DNA from 3 places in the Pseudomonas sp. IT-P12 genome. Region 3 is predicted to be linked to each of the others. Evidence: riboswitches for the same ligand, from Rfam matches in the RefSeq annotation. Region 3 holds a riboswitch; each other region holds the start of a gene.
The links. A riboswitch is a leader RNA that binds a small molecule or an ion and turns the genes downstream of it on or off. The one in region 3 is predicted to bind cobalamin.
Positions count from the first base shown of each region.

Region 1: linked by a shared signal. The riboswitch ahead of cobO (cob(I)yrinic acid a,c-diamide adenosyltransferase) and the one ahead of cobW (cobalamin biosynthesis protein CobW) in region 3 are both predicted to bind cobalamin.
Region 2: linked by a shared signal. The riboswitch ahead of ACM6IM_RS04645 (ABC transporter substrate-binding protein) and the one ahead of cobW (cobalamin biosynthesis protein CobW) in region 3 are both predicted to bind cobalamin.

Region 1 is NZ_CATKPY010000021.1:798,223-801,973, forward strand. Features, by position in the region: gene bluB (5,6-dimethylbenzimidazole synthase) at 1-603, opposite strand, end outside; gene ACM6IM_RS12660 (cobyrinate a,c-diamide synthase) at 600-1,982, opposite strand; gene cobO (cob(I)yrinic acid a,c-diamide adenosyltransferase) at 1,979-2,590, opposite strand; cobalamin riboswitch at 2,670-2,904, opposite strand; gene ACM6IM_RS12670 (hypothetical protein) at 3,059-3,643, shown strand; gene ACM6IM_RS12675 (PQQ-dependent sugar dehydrogenase) at 3,712-3,751, shown strand, end outside.
Region 2 is NZ_CATKPY010000011.1:300,330-304,080, forward strand. Features, by position in the region: gene ACM6IM_RS04635 (ABC transporter ATP-binding protein) at 1-103, opposite strand, end outside; gene ACM6IM_RS04640 (FecCD family ABC transporter permease) at 100-1,104, opposite strand; gene ACM6IM_RS04645 (ABC transporter substrate-binding protein) at 1,113-2,126, opposite strand; cobalamin riboswitch at 2,256-2,451, opposite strand; gene tspO (tryptophan-rich sensory protein TspO) at 2,556-3,005, shown strand; gene ACM6IM_RS04655 (cupin domain-containing protein) at 3,071-3,274, shown strand; gene ACM6IM_RS04660 (hypothetical protein) at 3,260-3,604, opposite strand.
Region 3 is NZ_CATKPY010000011.1:772,548-776,298, forward strand. Features, by position in the region: gene cobN (cobaltochelatase subunit CobN) at 1-679, opposite strand, end outside; gene cobW (cobalamin biosynthesis protein CobW) at 683-1,744, opposite strand; cobalamin riboswitch at 1,843-2,056, opposite strand; cobalamin riboswitch at 2,240-2,468, shown strand; gene ACM6IM_RS06600 (CbtB domain-containing protein) at 2,588-2,782, shown strand; gene ACM6IM_RS06605 (CbtA family protein) at 2,794-3,498, shown strand; gene ACM6IM_RS06610 (cobalamin biosynthesis protein) at 3,495-3,751, shown strand, end outside.

The DNA of each region.
Region 1 (3,751 bases), on a different contig from region 3:
ACGCTCCTGCGCCCAACCTTCGAGGACCAGCATCGGCGCCGTATAGAACGCCTTGACCGGTCCCAGGCACAGGATCGCCAGGGGTTTGGCCCCGGCGGGCAAACCCAGCAGGTCGGCCAGTGCCTGCGGTTCGAACAACGAGACCCAGCCCATGCCGAGCCCTTCGGCACGGGAGGCCAGCCACAGGTTCTGGATCGCGCAGGACAATGAAGCCATGTCCATTTCCGGCAGCGTGCGGCGACCGAAAATATGCCGTTCGCGATCGTCCATCAACGCGGCAACCAGCACCTCGGCGCAATCGTTGATCCCTTCGACTTTCAGCTTCATGAACTCGTCGCTGCGCTCGCCGAGGGCTTGCGCCGTACGCACGCGCTCCTCCTCCACCAGCGACTGGATCTGGCCGCGCAGGTGGCGATCGCTGATGCGGATAAACCGCCAGGGCTGCATCAGGCCGACGCTGGGCGCCTGGTGCGCGGCTTCGAGCAGGCGCCTCAATTGCGCAGGTTCGACGGTGCCGCCGCTGAAATGGCGCATGTCACGGCGTTCGGCGATGGCTCGATAGACGGCCGCGCGTTCGTCCTCGGAGAAGGCGTTGTCGCTCATGGCCGCTTCGCGAGCAGACTCGCTGCCTCAGGGGCGGGATGATCCATTGTGGCAGCAGGCTGGCTCGCGAAATCGTTCTCACGGTCCGGCGCAAACAGCGCGGCCACGGCCGAGGGATTCGATGGAAAGTAAAAATGCACATAAGAGGCGGTCATCCGCCCCTCACGAAAAACCGCCTCTGCGCCGCGCCCGCCGTTCGGGCTCAGGCCACGTGCAATCGGCGTCAGTTCGGTGGTGGTCAACGAATGATGGTAGGTGTGTCCGCGCAGTGAACCTTCCGGCAACTCGACCGCCTGCAACGCCAGCGCCGCCAGGCGTTTCTGCATCACGGCATGCCCCGCCAGCAAGCCCACCAGCTCAGCGCGAGTGCCCTCGACATCGGTCAGCGAATCGAGCAGGTACAACATGCCGCCACACTCGGCCAGCAACGGCTTGCCCGCTGCGTGGTGAGCGCGGATCGCATCGAGCATCGGGGTGTTTTGCGCCAGCGCCACGTGGTGCAGCTCCGGGTAACCACCCGGCAGATAGAGGCTGTCGGCCGGGGGCAGTTGCGTGTCGCGGATCGGCGAGAAAAAGGACAATTGGGCTCCCATGGCCCGCAACAGATCCAGGCTGGCGCCGTACGTGAACGCGAACGCTTCGTCGCGCGCCACGGCAATGCGCACACCGGCCAGCAACGGCTCGGCGACGAATACCTCGGGCGCAGCGAATGCCACGGCGGGCGGCAGCGCGACCTCGCAACTGCTGGCCAACGCCTCGGCGGCGGCATCGAGGCGCAGGTCGAGGTCGTTCAGCTCGCTGGCCTGGACCAGGCCGAGGTGGCGGCTCGGCAGCTCGATCCCGGTTTCCCGGGACAAAGCGCCGTACCAGCGCAAACCTTCGGTCAGGCTGCCTTCCAGCAATTGCGCATGGCGCAAGGTGCCGACCCGGTTGGCCAATACGCCGGCGAACGGCAGGTCCGCCTGATACTTCGCCAGGCCCAACGCCAGGGCGCCGAAGGTCTGCGCCATCGCCGTGCCGTCGATCACCCCGAGCACCGGCACACCGAAATGCCGCGCCAGGTCGGCGCTGGACGGCGTGCCGTCGAACAGGCCCATGACACCTTCGATGAGAATCAGGTCCGCTTCGGCGGCCGCTTCCCACAACAGGCGACGACTTTCCTGCTCGCCGACCATCCACATGTCCAGTTGATACACCGGCGCGCCACTGGCGCGCTCGAGGATCATCGGGTCGAGAAAGTCCGGACCGCACTTGAACACACGCACCTTGCGCCCCTGATTGCGGTGCAGACGGGCCAGTGCGGCGGTGACGGTGGTCTTGCCCTGGCCGGAGGCCGGCGCGGCAATCAATACCGCCGGGCAATGACGTGGCTCACTCACAATTCGACGCCCTTTTGCGCTTTGATCCCGGCCTGGAAGGCGTGCTTGATCATGCCCATTTCCGTGACGGTGTCAGCCAGCTCGATCATCTCCGGCTTGGCGCCGCGGCCGGTCACCACCACATGCTGCATCGGCGGACGCGCCTGCAGGTCGCTGAGCACCTGGTCGAGGTCAAGGTAGCCATGCTTGAGGGCGATGTTCAGTTCGTCCAGCACCACCAGGCCAATCGCCGGATCGCGCAGCAGTTCGCGGGACACCGCCCACGCGGCTTCGGCCGCGGCGATGTCGCGCTGGCGATCCTGGGTTTCCCAGGTAAAGCCTTCGCCCATCACATGGAAACGCACCTGCTCCGGGAAACGACGGAAAAACAATTCTTCGCCCGTGCTGTTGCGGCCCTTGATGAATTGCACCACGCCGCACTGCATGCCGTGCCCCATGGAACGGGCGAGCATGCCGAACGCCGAGCTGCTTTTGCCTTTGCCGTTGCCGGTCAGCACCAACAGCAGGCCGCATTCGTTCGGCGAGTTGGCGATGCGTTCGTCGATCACGGCTTTTTTACGCAGCATGCGCGCCAGGTGGCGTTCGTCACGATCAGGAGTATCAGTCATGGGAGCTCTCCGTTGAGGCTGGATAACGGCGGGCAGGCGCAAAAACAGACGGCAAGAAGCCTGGCATCGCCCACCGTGATGCCGCTGGATTGAATCAGGCCGGTCTCCGGGCTCATGAGCGGCATGACACCTGACTGCGCGCCTTCCCATGTCGCGATCGACACAGTGGCTCAAAGCGCAGCGTTCACTCATTTACCGTTGCGGGGGCAGCGCCGGGATCGTGGTCGCTCATCAGTTGAACGCACGCACTCACCGGCTTCCCTGTTTCACTCTATCAACCAGGGTCATAGAGCACCTGAAACAAGCCGCGAAGGTTAGAGGGTTGGGAATGGAGCGTCAATTAAAGCCGGGACGCCGATGGGCGAATAACTGCCGCTGATCAATAAAGTGACGCCAATCTTGTGCCACACTTCCAGCAGTGATATCAAAGAGCCACAACCCCACATCACAAGAACAAGGGTGAGCCCCATGCAAGGCATGATCATCAGCAATCCGCGACTGGAATTCCTGCGCCCGCTGCTGGAACGCTGGTTTGACTGTATTGACCGCTACAACGCCGTGCGCGGCGATAACGACACGCCTTACTGGTACGACGAAAAAGCCAACCTTGGCGTGCTCTCGGCCGCTGCCTGGATGGCCGAAATGGTCACCCTGCAAAACACCCAGACCCGCAAACAGATCGAAGACGGCGAACGCAACGCCCGCGCCGACCTGCTCATCGCCTCGAGCGAGGCGCGCGCCTATCTTCAAGCGACCCAGCGCTGGCCACGGGTCAACGGACTGAACCTGACACAGGCGCTGGCAGAAATCACCAGCGACGCCAAGCGCATCAGCTACAGCAGCGACCTGAAACTGGGCTGCCTGTTCGTGGCGCCACAAAAGGCCCAGCACGGTGCCACGCCGGAAGAGCTTCAGGACATGGTCGACGACCTGCAGAAGGAAAACACCTGCGCCGTGGCCTGGTATTTCCCCTATGCCTACCGCAAGTTGCACAACGAAGCGGGCAACTACCATCCCGGCATCGCCGTGCTGCTCAAGGAGGCCCGCGGCTGAACGGTTGAACCATCACGGGCTTGCGCTTCTCTACTGATCAGATCACTGCATCCAAAGGGAAGATCAGTATGCGCAAGCCTCAGCTCGTTTTCGTCATCGCACTCGCCG
Region 2 (3,751 bases), 470 kb from region 3:
CGATGCCGAGGGTTTCGCCCGCTTGGACGTCCAGGTGAATATCGATGAGCAATTCGGCTTCGCGCACTCGGAAGCCCAGGCCGGAACAACTCAAAACGCTCATCGGGCATTCCTCCGCCCAATCAGGATCAGCGCAAACACCGGCGCGCCCACCAAAGCAGTGATCACCCCCACCGGAATCACCTGGCCCTTGATCAAGGTCCGTGACAACACGTCCGCCGCAATCAGAAACAGCGCACCGCCCAGGGCACTGGCCGGCAACAACCGCGAATGCCCGGTGCCGAGCATCAGGCGTGCGGCATGGGGAATCACCAGCCCGACAAACCCGATGGAGCCGACGATCGACACCATCACCGCCGTCACCAGTGCAGCACAGCCGATCAACACCAACTGCACCCGGCGCACCGCAATCCCCAGCGACGCTGCCGAGTCGGCGCCAAAGGTAAACGCATCCAACGCCCGCCGATGCCACAGACACACGACCAGCCCAGCGACGGCCACCGGCACCGCCAGCCACACCGACGGCCAGCGCACGCCACTGAGGTTGCCCAGCAACCAGAACAGAATGCCCCGCGCCTGTTCGGAACTGGCCGACTTGGTGATGAGAAACGCCGTCAGGGCATTGAACAATTGCGAGCCGGCGATGCCCGCCAGAATGATCTGACCGGTGCCGTTGGCAGACCCGCTGACCCGCGCCAACACCACCACCAGCGCAAACGCGGCCATGGCCCCGACAAATGCCCCGGCCGACAGTGTCAGCAACCCGGCCCCGACACCGAGCAATGCCACCAGCACCGCGCCGGTGGAGGCGCCGGCACTGATCCCCAGCAAATACGGGTCGGCCAAGGGGTTGCGCAGCAACGACTGCAGGATCACCCCGCAGGTCGCCAGCCCGGCTCCGCAGGCGGCGGCCACCAGGGCGCGGGTCAGGCGGTAGTTCCAGACGATGCCTTCATCGATAGGGTTGAGCGTGTAACCCGCGCCCCACACTTTGTTAGCCAGCACCTGGAACACCACGCCCGGATCGATGCGTGTTTCACCGATGGCCACCCCGGCGAGCACCGCCATCAACAGCAGCAGCAACGCCAGCAGGGTGCGAATCAGGCGGGCGGTCATTTCGGCAGGTCGTAGCCGTCGATGGCGCTGGCCAGTTGTTCGAGGCCATCGAACATCCGCGCGCTGGCCTGCAGGGCCATGGCGTCGAGAATGATGATGCGGTTGTGCTTCACTGCGTCCATGTTGCGGGTGACCGGGTCGTTGCGCAGGAACGCCAGTTTCTTCTCATGGTCATCGGCCGGGAAACGGCGACGGTCCATGCGTGCAATCACCAGGAAGGTCGGGTTGGCCTTGGCAATGGTTTCCCAGCCCACGGTCGGCCATTCCTCATCGGACTCCACCACGTTGCGGATACCCAAGGTGCCAAGCATGAAATCCGGAATGCCCTTGTGCCCGGCCACGAACGGATCGACGTGCAGGTCGGTGCTGGAGAACCACACCAGCGCACTGGCCTGCTTCACGCCTTTTTCCTGGACCTTGACCACGGAGGCGGCCAGTTTGCCCTTGAGCTGCGCGACCCACTGTTCGCCGCGCGCCTGCACGTCGAAAATCTGCGCCAGTTGCTCGATGCTCTTGTAGATCGTGTCGATGCGGAACGGCTCCAGTCGCGTGCCGTCAGCGCCCACCAGGTTGTCCTTGCCTTCACAGTCGGACGGCAGCAGGTAGGTCGGAATCTTCAACTCGTGAAACTGCTCGCGGGTGCCCACCGCGCCTTGCGGCCCGACCATCCACTCGAATTCCACGGTCACCAGCTCCGGACGCTTGCCGATCACCGCTTCAAAACTCGGCTCGTTGTTCGCCAGGCGTTCGATTTTGTCGTTTTGCGTCTTGTATGCCGGCAACACATCGTTGAACCACAGCGAAGTCGCAACCACCTTGTCGCCCAGGCCCAAGCCGTAGAGCATTTCGGTGCCGGCCTGGCCGATGGTCACGGTGCGGGTGGGCGCCTGCGGGAAGGTGAGGGGGCTGCCGCAGTTATCGACGGTCAGCGGGTACTGGGTCGGGGCAGCGTGCGCCAGGGCACACAGGCCCAGACTGGTGAACAGCGCGGCAAGGCGGGGCAACAGCATGATGCAATCTCCATGTGGACCGTACTTGAAACGGGCGCGGTACGGGTCTGGAAACACACCATCGAACGCTGCGGTATAAGCAGGGCAAGGCCGGTCGGCAAAGGATGTCCTCCCCGGACACCCCGCCGGTTAGTGATTCAGCTGGCCGGCAGGTCTCCTGACTGATGCGTCGTCGCCGTGCTCCGGCCTTCCCGGATCTGATCCAGTGGCCATCGAGGAGCAGGCTCAGCACCTACAGTTGCGGGGGCAGTTTCGATTGACGCCATATACGGCGTTTCGAATTCCCTGTTAGTCCCGTTCGGGAACCGGCGGCGTATGGTAGTCGATCAGGCGGCCGAGGGGGAGCGTGGATTTTACGCCGGACGCTGGTGAACTTTTTGCGGGTCGCCACGCGTCCAAGTTTCAAATAACCCCAGACAGGAAGCGACCATGACCTACACCTTTTTCATCTTTCTCCTGGCCAGCGCGGCGGCCGCCAGCACCGGCATGTTCTTCAAGCCGGGTGAATGGTACCGATCGCTGGTCAAACCGAGCTTCACACCGCCCGACTGGTTGTTTCCGGTCGCCTGGACGATCATCTACCTGCTGCTTGCCTGGGCGGGCTACCGACTGACCCTGATCCCCGGCAGTCAGGAAGTGCTGGCATTGTGGGCGGCGCAGATTGCGCTCAACACCCTGTGGACGCCGGTCTTCTTCGGTGCGCAACGCGTGTTCGCGGGGATGGTGATTCTGGTGCTGCTGTGGCTGGTGGTCGCGGCCATGGTAGTGCTGGCTCTGCGCCTGGACGTGATCACCGGGCTGATCCTGTTCCCTTATCTGGTGTGGCTGTGCGTCGCTGCCGCACTCAACTTTGCCATCCTGCGCAACAACCCGCGATAGTTTGTTGATCGATGTAAGAACTGAAGTGCCCGGGACGTGATTTATCCGCGTCCCTGAAACTGGCCGTGATCGTTGGCAACCCGAGTCAGCCGGGGCCTTACGTGGTCAGGGGCAAAGTGCCTGACGGCTTGAAGCTCATGCCGCACACGCATCCGGAAGATCGCATCTACACCGTGATTTCCGGTGTGTTCTACATCGGCCAGGTGAGTCTGTCCGGCCCTGTTCGCCAATGCTGGCGAGCAGGGCCGGCACGATCAGGCGCGCAGTGAGGAAAACGGCAGGCGAGTCGACTTGAAGAACTCGCACATCCGGGCCGTCAGACCGGTAGCCGCTGAATCGCGACGTTGGCTGACGATCATCCGGCCGATTTCAAAGCCCAGCACGATCGCATCTTCGCGCGATACAAACAGAAGCGAGGGCGTCTCCCGCGCATCCCTGATTTCTTCGCCATCCAGCCAGATGGAAATTGTGCTGGTGTGATGCGTTTGCACACTGCCGGTAATGCTCGGGTTTGCAGTCGCAGGGCAGAAGGTTTCGACGATGATATCGTGGCCCAGGTAAGTCTCTTTCTGGATAACGGTTGCGAGCTTCGCGGTCATTCGTGCTTTCCATAGCGTTGGAACAATTCAAGGGCGTCAAGATACTGGAAAATCTGTGCAGTGCCAAATTGATATCACTGCGGATCCTGCGTTGGCAATATCAAGCAAAACAAATCGGAATCAGCTCCTGTGTTACCTCTGTGGAAG
Region 3 (3,751 bases):
GCAGGCGCTGACAGAACACATCGATGAACGCAGTGTTCGCCGCCTGCAGGTGCGAGCGGTAAAACAGCACCGCCGCCACCGGTTGATCAGCCTGCCAGTCGGCTTGCCAGTCGCTCAACTGCGCCGGGCTTTTGCGCGGGTGATAAATCGCCGTGCGCGGCAAAGTTTGCGGCTCGCCCCACGGGTAGTCGCGATCCAGCCAGCGATTGGCAAGGCAACGAAACAGATCCAGGGCGTTGGCCATGCCGCCTTGACGCAAGTAATGCCAGAGCCGGTCACGATCCTCGGCCGTCACCGTGCTCAGGTCGCTGAGCTCCGGGTCCGGGCGGTCGTCACCCGGCACCAGAATCAGCTGCACGCCACGGCGGGAAAGCTCGATCAGTTGCTCGACGCCATAACGCCAATAGGCGATGCCGCCATGCAGCGAGACCAGAATCACCCTGGCATGACGCAGTACTTCGTCGACATACAGGTCGACCGAAGCATGGTTCTGCACCTGCATCGGGTTGGCCAGGCGCACGCTCGGGTAGTCATCGGGCAACTGCTGCGCCGCTTCGGCGAGCAACGCCAGGCTGGAATCACCGCTGCACAGGATCACCAGCTCGGCGGGGGTTTGTCCAAGGTCGGCGATGTTGTCATCCGACACGAAACCGCCGGGCTGGGTCCTGAGCAGGTGCATGGGTCAGGCGCTGAGCGCGGCGCGCAGTTGGGCTTCGAGTTGCACGGCGTCCAGCGCCTGGCCGATCAGCACCAGGCGCGTGGTGCGCGCTTCATCGGCGCCCCACTGGCGGTCGAAGTGTTTGTCGAATCGCGTCCCGACGCCCTGGATCAGCAGGCGCATCGGTTTGTTCGGGATCGCCGCGAAACCCTTGACCCGCAGGATGTCGTGCTTGACCACCAACTGGGTCAGTGCGTCCAGCAGCAGGCTCTCGTCGGCGGGCGGCAGTTCGATGGAGATGGAGTCGAACGCATCGTGGTCGTGATCGTCCTCACCTTCATGGTGGTGATCGTGGTGGCTGTGACGGCTGTCGATGTGTTCCTCGGAACCGGCACCGAGGCCGATCAGGACGTCGAGGGGCAGGCGACCGCTGCTCGCTTCGATGACCTTGACCGCTGGCGGCAGTTCTTCGGCCACTTCCAGGCGCACGCGGGCCAGGTCTTCAGGGCTGATCAGGTCGGCCTTGTTGAGGATCACCAGGTCAGCGCTGGCCAATTGGTCGGCGAACAGTTCGTGCAGGGGCGATTCGTGGTCCAGGTTCGGGTCGAGTTTGCGCTGGGCATCGACCTGGTCCGGGAACGCGGCAAAGGTGCCGGCGGCAACGGCCGGGCTGTCGACGACGGTAATCACCGCGTCAACCGTGCAGGCACTGCGGATTTCCGGCCACTGGAACGCTTGCACCAGGGGTTTTGGCAGCGCCAGGCCGGAGGTTTCGATGAGGATGTGGTCGAGGTCGCCCCGGCGCGCAACCAGTTCGCGCATGACCGGGAAGAACTCTTCCTGGACGGTGCAGCACAGGCAGCCGTTGGCCAGTTCGAACACGCGACCGACGGCCTCTTCCTCGGTGCAACCGATGGAGCACTGCTTGAGAATTTCGCCATCGATGCCCAGTTCGCCGAACTCGTTGACGATCACGGCGATGCGGCGGCCCTGGGCGTTGTCGAGCATGTGGCGCAGCAAGGTGGTTTTGCCCGAGCCAAGAAAGCCGGTAACGATGGTGACGGGAAGTTTGGCCAGTGTTTTCATCGGATGCCCTTTGGCAAGGTGGCGGGCATACGGGACGACAAGCGCTGCGACGAAGGCGCGCGCAAGAGTTTCGCCACCGGATCACCCCGCCCGGTTGTAGTGAGAATCTGGTTCGAGGCAGGTCTCCTGGCTGACAGTGTGCCGGGCGGTTGGCCCGGCATCCGCTGCGCCTTCCCGCGAACCCGGTGCAGCGGGCTTGCAGTGGCGTGGCAGCGAACATCACCGTTCACAGTTGCGGGGGCAGCCGCGGCATCGACCGCGTTCCCTTCTTAGCTTCGACAATGGCGAAGAACCTCGAACGGACAAGGCTACGCATCGTACTGGGGCGGGTCAATGAGTTGTAGCGACGGGACCCGCCCCATCGCGAGCAGGCCCGCTCCCACAGCGGGTTTGCAAATGTCGCCTATGGGCGGGAGCGGGCTGGCTTGCGATAGCCGCGCTCGATTCCGAGTTGAGAACCGCTGCCAATTGACGCCCTGCCCCCGCCCATGCTCTCCTACACACCTTGTTACGGGTGCCCTTCACAGGGTGAAACGGGAAACCGGTGAATCATGTGCTTTACTCAAGGCCATGTCAGTCCGGTGCTGCCCCCGCAACGGTAAGCGAGCGAAGAATCATAGCCACTGTGCCGGCCATTCGGCATGGGAAGGCGATTCTTGCAGGTTTCGGCGTACGCCCAAGCCCCTCGCGAGCCCGGAGACCGGCCCGCAACACAAAGTGACGATACGTTCACTGAAATAACAAACCCGCGGTGGGCGGGCGCTGTTTGGACTTCTGCGTGCCCGATGCGCAGGAGGCTTGCATGCGCTGCCTTCACCCGTTGACAGAACAGAGGGAAGCGCCATGTCGATCATCAGCAGCACCCACCAGAGCTCCACCAGCACCACCACGACCACCCTGAGCCAACGCCTGACCGCCGCTGTCTGCGCCTCGATCCTGGGTGCCTGCCTGGTTTACTTCGCCGGTTTCTCGCACATCGAAGCGGTGCACAACGCCGCCCACGATACCCGCCACAGCGCCGCCTTCCCGTGCCATTGAGACCTGCCGACATGATCAAGCGTATCGCGCAAACCGCAGGTTTCTCCGGGCTGCTGGCCGCCCTGCTGCTCACCCTGCTGCAAAGCTTCTGGGTTTCGCCGCTGATTCTGCAGGCGGAAACCTACGAAAAGGCCGAACCGGCCGCTGTTGAAGTGCATGAACATGCCGCCGGCACCGCCGCGCACGCCCACGATGCCGAAGCCTGGGAGCCGGAAGACGGCTGGCAGCGCGTGGTGTCGACCACCGGTGGCAATCTGGTGGTGGCTGTCGGTTTCGCCCTGATGCTCGCCGGCCTCTACACCTTGCGCGCCCCGACCAAAACCTCCCAGGGCCTGCTCTGGGGCCTGGCCGGTTACGCCACCTTCGTGCTGGCACCGACCCTCGGTCTGCCGCCGGAATTGCCAGGCACCGCTGCAGCGGACCTGGCACAGCGGCAACTCTGGTGGATCGGCACTGCAGCTTCCACCGCCGTCGGCATTGCCCTGATCGTCTTCAGCCGTCACTGGCTGATGAAGCTGCTGGGCGTGGCGATTATCGCCGTGCCTCACGTGATCGGCGCCCCGCAACCGGAAGTGCATTCCATGCTCGCCCCCGAGGCCCTGGAAGCGCAGTTCAAGATCGCTTCGCAGTTGACCAACGTCGCGTTCTGGCTGGCCCTGGGACTGATCAGCGCCTGGTTGTTCCGTCGCAAGCATGATGGTCAATACCACGCATGACCGTGGATAGCACAGCGCCGACCCTGGTGGTCGGCCTGGGCTGTCAGCGCGGCTGTCCCCTCAGCACGCTGCGAGCCTTGCTCGATCAGGCATTACAAGCCCATCAAGTCGAATTGCACCAGATCAACGCCCTGGCCAGCATCGACCTGAAGCGCGAAGAGCCGGGCCTGCTCGAACTGGCCGCGCAACTGGCACTGCCGCTGACGTTTTTCAGCAGTGAACAACTGGCCGCTTATCAATCGCGCCTCAGCCA